Regions from separate parts of the Enterobacter sp. CP102 genome, predicted to be linked through region 2. Evidence: riboswitches for the same ligand, from Rfam matches in the RefSeq annotation. Region 2 holds a riboswitch; each other region holds the start of a gene.

Region 1 (4,182 bases), 2.3 Mb from region 2:
AGCTCAGCCAGCTGTGCTTTCAGCCATTCGCCTTGCGCAGCCACTTTGCCCGCGATGTTCTGGTCTTTGAGGATTTTCAGCGTCGTCAGACCGGTTGCCATCGCCAGCTGGTTGCCGCGGAAAGTACCGGTGTGGTGACCTGGAGCCCATGCGTCGAACTGCTTTTTGATACCGAGCACGGCCAGTGGCAGACCGCCACCTACAGCTTTGGACATCACGATGATGTCTGGCTCGATGCCTGCGTGTTCGAAGGCGAAGAATTTACCGGTACGGGCAAAGCCTGCCTGAACTTCGTCGAGGATCAGCAGAATTCCGTGTTCCTGAGTCACTTTACGGATGCGCTGCAACCACTCAGCCGGAGCCGGGTTCACGCCGCCTTCGCCCTGAACCGCTTCCAGAATAACGGCAGCAGGTTTGCGCACGCCGCTTTCTACATCGTTGATCAGGTTATCGAAGTAGTAAGTTAGCGCTTTCACGCCCGCTTCACCGCCGATACCCAGTGGGCAACGGTACTGGTGCGGGTAAGGCATGAACTGAACTTCTGGCATCATGCCGTCAACCGCTTCTTTCGGAGACAGGTTGCCGGTCACGGACAGTGCGCCGTGGGTCATACCGTGGTAACCACCAGAGAAGCTGATGATACCGCTACGGCCGGTGACTTTTTTCGCCAGTTTCAGTGCTGCTTCAACAGCATCGGCGCCAGATGGGCCGGTGAACTGCAGGCAATACTCTTTGCCCTGACCAGGCAGCAGAGACAGCAGATATTCGGAGAACGCGTCTTTCAACGGCGTAGTCAGATCCAATGTATGTAACGGCAAGCCGCTGGTAATGACATTTTGGATGCTTTTCAGCACATCAGGGTGGTTATGGCCAAGCGCAAGGGTGCCTGCGCCTGCTAAACAGTCAAGGTATTCTTTATTATCTGCATCGGTGATCCACACGCCGTCTGCTTTAGTGATAGCTAAAGGCAGCTTGCGCGGATAACTCCTGACGTTAGATTCAAACTCGGCCTGACGGGCCAGATAGGTTTCGTTGCTTTTATGGGCATCTACGGTGTCAATACGGACTTTATCCGTCATCATATCACTCCTACAACCGCAGCTTCGTTATGCGCCACGATTGAATAAAAAGTTAAAAAACAGATGGGGGCCTGGAAAAAACGCCGCCAATATAGAGCCTTTTGCCACGGGGCTCAATGGTTAATTTGTTTACTGTTTTGTTACATGGCGCTCAGGGGGAGGAATATCCTCGTTTTGAGAAAGAAAGTAGTGAATTCTGATTAATAAAAACAGCATGTTACGCTGACTTCGTCGTGACTGTAAAAGTCGGGGATAGAGTGTTACAAATCGTGCCTTTTTTTGCCGGAAAAGGAGGCTTAATGCCTCCTCCGCTTCGTTATTTCTGTGTCACCTGCAAAAGTCCGTGCTCGCGTCCTTTGGCTTTATTCCACGAAGCATCCGTAATACCGTTCTCATCAAGGCTAATGGATATAACAAATCCGTTACCATGTATTTCATAAAAATTAGCATTCAGGCGTTTAACGGTCGCTTTTTTACCATTTACCGTTGCGCTAAAAAAGCCATTCGAAAGAGTGGCATTCAGTTCGTTCGAGGAAAACGACGCTTCACGCAGGGGATCGTGGACCTTAGCTTCTTGCGCATGTTGTACTGCTGCGGCGGCATTCTCCATCGCTTGCTTTTCAGCCGCTGCGTTTACCGCTGCCGTCCGGTTTTGCTCGGCAAGGTAGCAGGTATCGCGGCTGATGCCCTGCGCTTCGCATTTCGCCATCCGATCCGCCTGGGTTGTACAACCCGCCAGCGTTGAAAGGGTCACGGCTATCATCACTAACTTTTTCATTATATGACCTTGATTATTGAAAACGACACAGAATCAATTCGTTTATTTACCTGGCCGCTATAAGCACTGGTTTATTTGCGTAAAATAAATCACGCCAATAAAAATGCCCGTCGCAACCAGGCATAAAGACACTATTGCGCTATATATGATTAATTTCATCGAATTAATATCAATATGACGAGTAAGGAACGTCGTAAATATTATAAATTATCGTAGAACCTGTTTGAGTGTGTGTTTCTTTAGTAGCAACACTGATAACGGAGGACAACTATCCAATATCAGGACGGTCTCCATTTTGATGTAGATCACCTTTGTCACTATTAGATAAGCCCATGATTATATAAATGCTACATCCATAACATGTTGTTTTTGATGGGTATTGGTGAGTGGCGTACAAGCGGGGTAAATCAGGCTGAACGTTTAATTACTCATAAATCAATAACATTAAATGTATGCATTTAAATATAGTTGCAGCAAAAAATAATGGATAAAAATTTGATTGTTTAGCGTTGGTATCACTGAGGGAGCCGAAAGGGACAGGGCTTGCTATTACGTGTCGCTTACCTTAGTCTGCCCCTGTTACAGCATTTTGTGTAATTTGACTCGGGGTGCCCTTCTTTGTGAAGGCTGAGAAATACCCGTATTACCTGATCTGGATAATGCCAGCGTAGGGAAGTCAGATGCCTTCCCGGTCATCGCTTCTTCACGCAAGGCAGGAGCGAAATCATGCAGCCTGACCTGCTCGACTTACACGTTTTACATCAGTTCCGAACCCGTTCCCCGCTCACGCACTGCATGACCAACGATGTCGTGCAAACCTTTACCGCTAATGTGCTGCTGGCGCTTGGCGCCTCTCCGGCGATGGTCATTGAAGAGGAAGAAGCTGAACAGTTCGCCGCCTTTGCAGACGCGCTGCTGATTAATGTCGGCACACTGACCGCCCCGCGCGCGCAGTCGATGCGCCGGGCGATAGAGAGTGCCGTTGCCGCAGGTAAACCCTGGACGCTGGATCCGGTTGCGGTCGGCGCGCTCACGTTCCGCACCCGTTTTTGCCATCAAATCCTCGCGCTCAAACCTGCTGCTATTCGCGGTAATGCCTCGGAAATTCTGGCGCTTGCCGGAATGAGCGCCGGTGGCCGTGGCGTTGATACCACCGATACGGCCGCAAGCGCACTGCCCGCGGCGCAGGCGCTGGCGCGACAGACCAACGCCATCGTGGCGGTCACAGGGGAAGTCGATTACGTCACTGACGGGCTGCGAACCCATACGGTTACAGGGGGTGATCCGCTGATGACACGCGTTGTGGGAACCGGATGCGCGCTTTCGGCGGTGGTGGCTGCCAGCTGTTCATTGCCGGGTGACCGGCTGGATAACGTGGCAGCAGCCTGTGGGTTTATGAAGCGCGCAGGAACGGTCGCCATTCAACATTCCCGCGGTCCCGGCAGCTTTGCCAGTGCGTTTCTCGATGCGCTTTACACCCTGGAGGAACAGGCATGAAGCGGATTAATGCACTGACCATTGCCGGCACTGACCCAAGCGGCGGCGCGGGTATTCAGGCCGATCTGAAAACCTTCTCGGCGCTGGGGGCCTATGGCTGCTCGGTGATCACTGCTCTGGTGGCGCAAAACACGCGTGGCGTGCAGTCGGTTTATCGCATTGAGCCTGATTTTGTCGCAGCACAGCTGGACTCGGTGTTCAGCGATGTGCGCATCGACACCACAAAAATCGGGATGCTGGCGGAGACAGATATTGTTGAAGCGGTGGCTGAGCGGCTTAAACGTTACCAGATACAAAACGTGGTGCTTGATACCGTGATGCTGGCCAAAAGCGGCGATCCGTTGCTGCCTGTTTCTGCTGTCGAGACGCTGCGACAAAAACTGCTGCCGCAGGTGGCGCTGATCACGCCAAACCTGCCAGAAGCCGCAGCGCTGCTGGATGCGCCGCACGCGCGTAATGAACGCGAAATGAAAGAGCAGGGCAGCGCGCTGCTGGCCATGGGCTGCGGCGCGGTACTGATGAAAGGCGGCCATCTCGATGATGTTGAAAGCCCGGACTGGCTCTTTACCCGCGACGGGGAAATGCGTTTTACCGCGCCGCGGGTGCAGACCAAAAACACGCACGGTACGGGCTGTACGCTCTCGGCGGCGCTGGCGGCGCTGCGCCCGCGACATAATTCCTGGGCAGATACGGTGCAGGAAGCCAAAACCTGGCTCTCTGCGGCGCTGGCAAAAGCCGATACTCTGGAAGTGGGTCACGGTATTGGGCCGGTTCATCATTTTCATGCATGGTGGTAAGCCGTATACTGGCAGTAAACACCACGCCTGA
Region 2 (4,182 bases):
GTCAGTTCCAGGGCTTGTCCGGCTTTGCGTGCCTGTCGGGCATAAAGTTCGCGGCTACTCCAGAGCAACATCATGGTCAGGATAACGCACAACAGCCCCGCCGCCAGCGCGATTCGTAATGAGGTAAATGTCGCCTGCCAGAGCACCGGCTGTTGTAATACGGCCAGAATATTCAGGTTCAGGCCATCCACCACCACCGCCAGAAGTGGCGGCAGCAGAAGCAAAAGCGCCAGCGCAATCAGCGTGAAATCGGTGAGGCGGCTGCGCAGGCTATCCTGCGGATCGCGCCAGCCTGGAATCTGATTCGCCCCAGGCGGGATGGCTTTGCTCAGACGCTGGCTCAGTAATACCAGTACCAGGCAGCAGAGCATCTGTACGATCGCCAGTAGCGCCGCGCGCCCGGGATCGTAGTCGTAGCTCAGGGCCTGATAGATAGCCAGCTCAATCGTGGTGGCCTGTGGGCCGCCGCCAAGCGAGAGCACGGTCGCGAAGCTGGCAAAACAGAGCATAAAGATCAGGGCAGCTACCGGGGGAATTTGCCGACGCAGCCAGGGCCATTCAACGAAACGGAAGAACGACCACCCGCGCATATCCAACTGGGCGGCAAGCTGGCGTTGCTCACCGGGGATGCTTTCCAGCGCCTGTAAAAAGAGTCGCGTGGCCATCGGCATATTGAAAAAGATGTGCGCCAGCAGAATGCCTTTCAGCCCATATGGGGAGAAGGTCCACTCCAGGCCCAGCAGGGTAAAGAGCGAGGCCAGCCAGCCCTGACGGCCATAGACGCTGAGAATACCGAAAACGGCGACCAGCACGGGCAGGATCAGCGTCATGGCGCACAGTCGCAGCAATGCCTGTCTGCCGGGAAATCGTCTTCGGTAAAGTGCTCGTGCCAGAAAAATGGCGGGAATAACCGATAATAACGCCGAGAGAAACGCCTGCCAGAAAGAGAAACGAATGATGTGCCAGAGATAGCTATCGTGCCAGAGAGAGAGCAGATCGCTCTCTGGCGCGTTTAACCATAACGCAAGAAATGCCCCCAGACTTACCGCAACCATCAGGATGGCGGCGAGCAGCCCGGGGAGTAACCAGCCTGCAATTAACGGCTGACGGCGCGTTGCCATTCACTTACCCATGCTGCACGCTGTGCAGCAACCTGCTGCGGCGTAAACTCCAGTGAGGTTTGCGGTTTAGAAAGCTGATCAAAACCTGCCGGTAGCGCAACGCTGGTGACCGGATACATCCAGTTGCCTGTCGGGATAGCATTCTGGAACGCAGGAGAAACCATAAATTTCAGGAACTTCTCTGCCAGTTCTGGCTGCTTGCTGGCGGCGGTACGTGCTGCCACTTCCACCTGCAAGTAGTGGCCTTCAGCAAAGTTTGCTGCCGCGTAATTGTCTTTCTTCTCGGCAATAATGTGGTAAGCCGGAGAGGTGGTATAGCTCAGCACCAGGTCGCTTTCCCCTTTCAGGAACAGACCATAGGCTTCACTCCAGCCCTTCGTGACGGTGACGGTTTTCGCGGCCAGTTTCTGCCAGGCTTCCGGTGCTTTATCGCCATAGACTTTTTGCATCCACAGCAGCAGGCCAAGACCCGGGGTACTGGTGCGCGGATCTTCGTAAATCACGCGCCATTTCTGATCGCTTTCAACCAGCTCTTTCAGGCTTTTTGGCGGGTTCTTCAGCTTGTTTTTGTCATAAACAAAGGCAAAGTAGCCGTAATCAAAGGGAACGAAGGTGTCGTTTTTCCAGCCGCCAGGGACGCTGACGGCATCGGTTGCTACGCCGCTTTTGGCAAACAGCTTCGTTTGCGTGGCGGCGTCCAGCAGGTTGTTATCAAGGCCAAGCACCACGTCGGCTTTGCTGTTTTTCCCTTCCATACGCAGACGGTTAAGCAGCGAAACGCCATCTTCCAGCGCGACAAATTTCAGCTCGCAGTTACAGTCGGCTTCAAAGGCTTTTTTTACCACTGGGCCCGGGCCCCAGTCGGCCGAGAAAGAGTCGTAGGTGTAGACTGTCAGAACAGGCTTAGCAGCAGCAGGCAGTGCAAACAGCACCAGCAGAGGAAGAACTTTTTTTACCACTTTGCACCTCATAGTTGAGTGGCAAAGGATTTTGAGCGACAGCCTCAAATCCCTTCGCCGGCGTTATCCGGATCAGGTTCGACGGGTATTATCTCAGCGCACATCAGTGATGCAGCACCCCGTTGAGAACGGCGGTATTGTAATGATTTGGTGAATATTACGAAAGTGTTATGGCTCAGGGGGCGCAAACCACGCTGATTTAAAGTCAAACCAGCCCAGCGTGTTCATGCGTAAGCCGCGCATACTGCGCTGCCCCTGAATCATCAGCCAGTGGTGGATCAACGGCACGATGTTCTGCTGCGCCAGTAATTGCTGGCACCACGAGGCCAGATTCATCTCACCTGCGCGCCACTGGGCGGCGTCTTGCTGCCAGTCCCGGTCGATACAGTGCTGGATCAACGGCACCTCATACAGGTGCGAAAAGAGCGAGAAATCGAGCGGCAGGGTGAAGTTTGCGCTGTTCAGCCAGATGTCGCTCACCGCATCGCCGCGGTGCCACTCATCATAATCAACTTCCTGGATCTCCAGCGTCACCCCTACGGCTGCCAGCAGTTTCGTCATGATTCGGGCAATAAAGCGATGCTCTACGTGTTCGCGATAGAAGGTCAGGGTGATGGACTCCAGCCCGGCGGGTTTTTCGCATTGCACCGGGCGCGCATGGTGCCAGCGTGGCAACAGCCCATACGCCGGGAACCAGTAGGTCTGATACTGCTCTTCCGCGTGGTAAATCAGGTTGGAAGGGGCAAGCACATGGCTTATCCACTGACGAACTTCCTGATTGGCTCCGCGATGGGTGCGGCTATCAAACAGCAGATAGTAGCAGCCCTCTTCAAGACGGCTTTCGACCGCTTTCTCACCTGTGGTGGGGCCTTCGAGCGTCAGGCCGACGCTGAGCTCTTCGCTGATATCTGGCAATACCCAGACGTTCACTTCGTCGATCAGCGCCCGGTAACCAAAATAGTCATCAAAAGCGCGGATCTTAAGCTGGTTATTATTATTGCGTGAAACGGCGTAAGGCCCGGTACCAATCGGCTGGCTGGCAAAATTATTCAGGGAACTCCATTCGCCAGGCAAGATCATCGACGGCACATAGCCCAGAAGCCAGGGAAGCCATTTGTCTGGCTGCGACAGCTCAATATCCAGCGTCCAGGCGGTCGGCGAATGGATGTGGATGATGTGTGAGTAGAGCGGAAGCTTACGGGCGCGTTCCAGCGACGCGATGACATCGGCCATTTCCAGCTCACGACCGTGGTGGAAATGGATGCCGGGGCGTAAAAAAAAGCGCCAGTGGAGGGGGGAGAGTTGCTGCCAGTGGTGAGCGATATCCGCTTCCAGTTCCCCGTTTTCCTCATTTATGCGCGTCAGGCCGCTGAAGATTTGTCGCGCCATGTGGGTTTCTGAACGCCGTAACGCCGTACCGGGTAACAGATTTTTCATTGGCCGATAGTAGAGTACCCGCAGAATATGCCGCCCCTGGCGAAAGCTCCGCCCGAGATGTGACACCAGCATCTGACGTACGGCTGCCTTGTCGCCCACCAGTTGCACCAGCTGATCGATTCGGTCCTGCTCCAGCAGGTCTTCCGCGCGTTGTTGTTGCAGCGCAAGGCCGGTGTAGAGGAAGGTCAGACGTGAACGTTTACCGCGCCCGGCCTCTGCTTCCCAGTTTAGCCAGCCCTGCTGCTGCATGGTGTTGAGCAGGGTACGCATATGGCGGCGAGAGCAGTTCAGTAAATCGGCCAGCTCATTCAGCGTGGTGTCCTGGGATTGCCCTTCGCAGCATTGCCAGAGGCGGATAAATTGTTGTTGCAGACGACCAGAAGGCATAAAAGGGGAACTCCTGACAAAAAATCAGCAATTTATTTATCCCTATATTAAGCCAATAATTCTTCCCGATGAAGCGAGGAGGTAAATTATGAAGAGGTCTACCGCACGTCAGTTTTATCAGCAGTATTTTTCAGCGACAAAGGGAGTGTCCTGGCTGGCCCGCCAGTGTGCAGAGCAACGGCTGAAAATTTTGGAAGAATTGATGCAGTGGGACGTTACGAAATCGACCTCTTCTCGCTAACTCGCCTCGATCATGTGTGACTGAGTATTGGTGCTAA
Region 3 (4,182 bases), 510 kb from region 2:
TAATCGGAGAGGTGAAACGCGGGCCTTCGCCGGTTTCGAAATACAGCCCAAGCCCCATGGCATCAGGGATAGTCAGAATGTCCGAAAAGAGGATCGCTGCATCCAGTGGATAACGTCGCAGCGGCTGGAGCGTCACTTCACACGCCAGTTCCGCGTTTTTGCACAGCGACATAAAATCCCCCGCCTGGGCACGGGTGGCTTTGTACTCCGGGAGATAGCGGCCAGCCTGGCGCATCATCCACACCGGAGTGACATCAACGGGCTGGCGCAGCAGCGCACGCAGATAACGATCGTTCTTCAGTTCGGTCATTTTTGCAGTTCCTTAAGCGTCATGGCCTCAGTGTAACATGTCACTCAGCATCAGCCCGACACATTGCGACGGTATCTTCAATCAGCCGGCGCGCCACGGTGCCCGGCGGCGGTAACAGCGGTAAATCGTCGTAACGATACCAGTTCGCCTCCAGCAGCTCTTTCTGGTCGATAACAATCTCGCCGCTGTCGTATTCGGCCATAAAGGCGGTCATCAGTGATTGCGGGAACGGCCACGGTTGTGAAGTAACATAGCGCAGGTTTTTCACCTTAATGCCGCTCTCTTCCATAACCTCCCGTGCCACAGCCTGCTCCAGCGTCTCACCCACTTCAACGAATCCGGCTAACACGGTATGCACACCATTGCGATGACGGGTGTGTTGCGCCAGCAGGATAGAGTCTTCCCGGCGAATAGCAACGATGATGCACGGCGCGATTTGCGGGTAGTAGCGTTCCCGGCAGTGGCTGCACAGCATCGCCCATTCGGTTTTGCTCGGATGCATGGTATGGCCGCAATAGCCGCAGTATTTATGCGAGCGGTAAAACTCCGCCAGCTGCACACCGCGGCCAGCCAGCTGGAACAGCCCAACATCAAGATCGAGTACCTGACGAACCGATCCCATATCCTGACGGCGAGCCTGCAGGATCATCCACACCGGATCGCCCTGCCACTCGCCGATCCTCAGTGCAGGCTGGCCCACAAGATCGAATTTTTCTGCCGCGCCATAGGGTAATTCCCCAGCGGGCAACCATAATTTTTGTTCGTGACAGACTAACCACCAACCGAGATCTGATTTTTCAATAATACGATCCATATCTATTGCACTACCTTCGCTTCACTGACATGTTGTTAGCATCGTGGTTACATTTTGGATAAGCAGATTCAATTCTAAACCTTGTGGAGTCGAACATGTTAAACCAGCTGGAAAGCCTGACAGAGCGCGTTGGAGGAAGTAACAAACTGGTGGATCGCTGGCTACATGTACGCAAGCATCTGCTCGTGGCTTATTACAATCTGGTCGGCATTAAGCCTGGCAAAGAATCGTACATGCGCCTCAACGAAAAAGCGCTGGATGATTTTTGTCAGGGCCTGGTCGACTATCTGTCCGACGGCCATTTCAATATTTATGAACGCATTATCCGCGAAATGGAAGGGACAACGCCGTATTTAGCGGCCAGCAAACTCTATCCGCTGCTGGAAGCCAACACCCAGCAGATCATGGACTACTACGATTCCACGCTTGAGAACGCTATCGATCACGATAACTATCTTGAGTTCCAGCGGGCGCTGTCCGATCTTGGCGAGGCTCTGGAAGAGCGATTCACGCTGGAAGACAAGCTGATCGCCCTGGCGCTGGATAATGATTTGAACATCAGCAACGAAGAGAACGTCGCGCGCCCTGCTTGAGTTCTTAATCGTTAACGAGTAGTTTACAAACATTCGCCCCTCTCACGAGGGGGATTTTTCTTGTCGGAGTGCCCAGCGTTTGCAAAAACGCGGGCTGAGACCGTTAATTCGGGATCCGCGGAACCTGATCAGGCTAATACCTGCGAAGGGAACAAGAGTCACACTGCTGTTGTATCGCCCCCGGGCGATCTCCTCTTGCTTCATCCGTCGTCTGACAAGCCATGTCCTTCACTTTTGGAATGAGCTATGTCTACCACTAAACTGACCCGTCGCGAACAACGCGCACAAGCACAACACTTCATCGACACCCTGGAAGGCACCGCTTTCCCGAACTCAAAACGCATTTACATTACCGGCTCTCAGGCGGATATTCGCGTCCCGATGCGTGAAATCCAGCTTAGCCCAACGCTGATTGGTGGCAGCAAAGAAGATCCGCAGTTTGAAGATAACGAAGCGATCCCGGTGTATGACACCTCTGGCCCGTATGGCGACCCTGAGATTGCGATCAACGTTCAGCACGGTCTGGCAAAGCTGCGTCAGCCGTGGATTGACGCCCGTAATGACAGCGAAGAACTCAACGAGCAAAGCTCCGCGTATACCAAAGAGCGCCTGGCCGACGACGGCCTGGACGAGCTGCGTTTCGCCGGCCTGCTGACCCCGAAACGCGCCACTGCGGGCAAATGCGTAACCCAGCTGCACTATGCCCGCCGGGGTATCGTCACACCGGAAATGGAGTTCATCGCCATCCGCGAAAATATGGGCCGTGAACGTATTCGTGGTGAAGTGTTGCGCCATCAGCATCCTGGGGAAGGTTTCGGTGCGCGTCTGCCGGAAAACATCACCCCGGAATTTGTGCGTGACGAAGTGGCCGCCGGGCGCGCCATTATCCCTGCGAACATCAACCACCCTGAATCCGAGCCAATGATCATCGGGCGTAACTTCCTGGTGAAGGTCAACGCCAACATTGGTAACTCGGCGGTGACCTCTTCCATCGAAGAAGAGGTGGAAAAACTGGTCTGGTCTACCCGCTGGGGCGCAGACACGGTGATGGACCTCTCAACCGGGCGTTACATCCACGAAACCCGCGAGTGGATCCTGCGTAACAGCCCGGTGCCGATTGGTACGGTGCCCATTTATCAGGCGCTGGAAAAAGTAAACGGCATCGCCGAGAACCTCACCTGGGAAGCTTTCCGCGATACGCTGCTGGAGCAGGCTGAACAGGGTGTGGACTATTTCACCATCCACGCCGGTGTGCTGCTGCGCTACGTGCCGATGACAGCCAAACGCCTGACCGGGATTGTCTCGCGCGGCGGTTCAATCATGGCCAAATGGTGCCTGTCGCACCATCAGGAAAACTTCCTGTATCAGCACTTCCGCGAGATTTGCGAAATCTGCGCGGCCTACGACGTTTCGCTCTCGCTGGGCGATGGCCTGCGCCCGGGCTCGATTCAGGATGCCAACGACGAAGCGCAGTTTGCCGAACTGCACACGCTGGGCGAACTGACCAAAATTGCCTGGGAGTATGACGTGCAGGTGATGATTGAAGGCCCGGGGCATGTGCCTATGCAGATGATCCGTCGCAACATGACCGAAGAGCTGGAGCACTGCCACGAAGCGCCGTTCTACACGCTGGGGCCATTGACCACGGATATCGCGCCAGGCTACGACCACTTTACCTCCGGGATTGGCGCGGCGATGATCGGCTGGTTCGGCTGCGCCATGCTCTGTTACGTCACGCCGAAAGAACACCTCGGCCTGCCGAACAAAGAAGATGTCAAACAGGGTCTGATCACCTACAAAATTGCCGCCCACGCCGCGGATCTGGCGAAAGGCCATCCGGGCGCGCAAATCCGTGATAACGCCATGTCGAAAGCACGCTTTGAATTCCGCTGGGAAGATCAGTTCAACCTGGCGCTCGACCCGTTCACCGCCCGCGCCTACCACGACGAAACCCTGCCGCAGGAATCCGGCAAAGTGGCGCACTTCTGCTCCATGTGCGGACCGAAATTCTGCTCCATGAAAATCACCCAGGAAGTGCGTGATTACGCGGCGTCACAGGCTATTGAAGTGGGTATGGCGGACATGTCTGATAACTTCCGCGCAAAAGGCGGCGAAATCTACCTCAAAAAAGAGGAGGCGTAATGTATCAGCCCGATTTTCCACCGGTTCCCTTTCGGCTAGGGCTTTACCCGGTAGTGGATAGCGTTGCGTGGATTGCACGCCTGCTGGAGGCAGGCGTTCGCACCATCCAGCTGCGCATCAAAGATAAACGTGATGAAGAGGTGGAGGCCGATGTGGTCGCTGCCATTGAACTGGGGCGTCGTTATGACGCCCGCCTGTTTATCAACGACTACTGGCGACTGGCTATTAAGCACCAGGCTTACGGCGTGCACCTGGGTCAGGAAGACCTGGAGACAACCGATCTGGACGCTATCCGTAAAGCCGGTCTGCGTTTGGGGGTTTCA

Evidence for each region. A riboswitch is a leader RNA that binds a small molecule or an ion and turns the genes downstream of it on or off. The one in region 2 is predicted to bind thiamine pyrophosphate.
Region 1: linked by a shared signal. The riboswitch ahead of thiM (hydroxyethylthiazole kinase) and the one ahead of thiB (thiamine ABC transporter substrate binding subunit) in region 2 are both predicted to bind thiamine pyrophosphate.
Region 3: linked by a shared signal. The riboswitch ahead of thiC (phosphomethylpyrimidine synthase ThiC) and the one ahead of thiB (thiamine ABC transporter substrate binding subunit) in region 2 are both predicted to bind thiamine pyrophosphate.

The regions. Positions count from the first base shown of each region.
Region 1 covers NZ_CP104014.1:3,061,599-3,065,780, reverse strand. Annotated here, with positions in the region: gene N1249_RS14505 (diaminobutyrate--2-oxoglutarate transaminase) at 1-1,082, opposite strand, end outside; gene N1249_RS14500 (hypothetical protein) at 1,396-1,857, opposite strand; TPP riboswitch at 2,452-2,548, shown strand; gene thiM (hydroxyethylthiazole kinase) at 2,584-3,354, shown strand; gene thiD (bifunctional hydroxymethylpyrimidine kinase/phosphomethylpyrimidine kinase) at 3,351-4,151, shown strand.
Region 2 covers NZ_CP104014.1:741,488-745,669, forward strand. Annotated here, with positions in the region: gene thiP (thiamine/thiamine pyrophosphate ABC transporter permease ThiP) at 1-1,121, opposite strand, end outside; gene thiB (thiamine ABC transporter substrate binding subunit) at 1,097-2,080, opposite strand; TPP riboswitch at 2,112-2,212, opposite strand; gene sgrR (HTH-type transcriptional regulator SgrR) at 2,249-3,904, opposite strand; gene sgrT (glucose uptake inhibitor SgrT) at 3,993-4,145, shown strand.
Region 3 covers NZ_CP104014.1:231,109-235,290, reverse strand. Annotated here, with positions in the region: gene hemE (uroporphyrinogen decarboxylase) at 1-310, opposite strand, end outside; gene nudC (NAD(+) diphosphatase) at 351-1,124, opposite strand; gene rsd (sigma D regulator) at 1,220-1,717, shown strand; TPP riboswitch at 1,772-1,885, shown strand; gene thiC (phosphomethylpyrimidine synthase ThiC) at 1,964-3,859, shown strand; gene thiE (thiamine phosphate synthase) at 3,859-4,182, shown strand, end outside.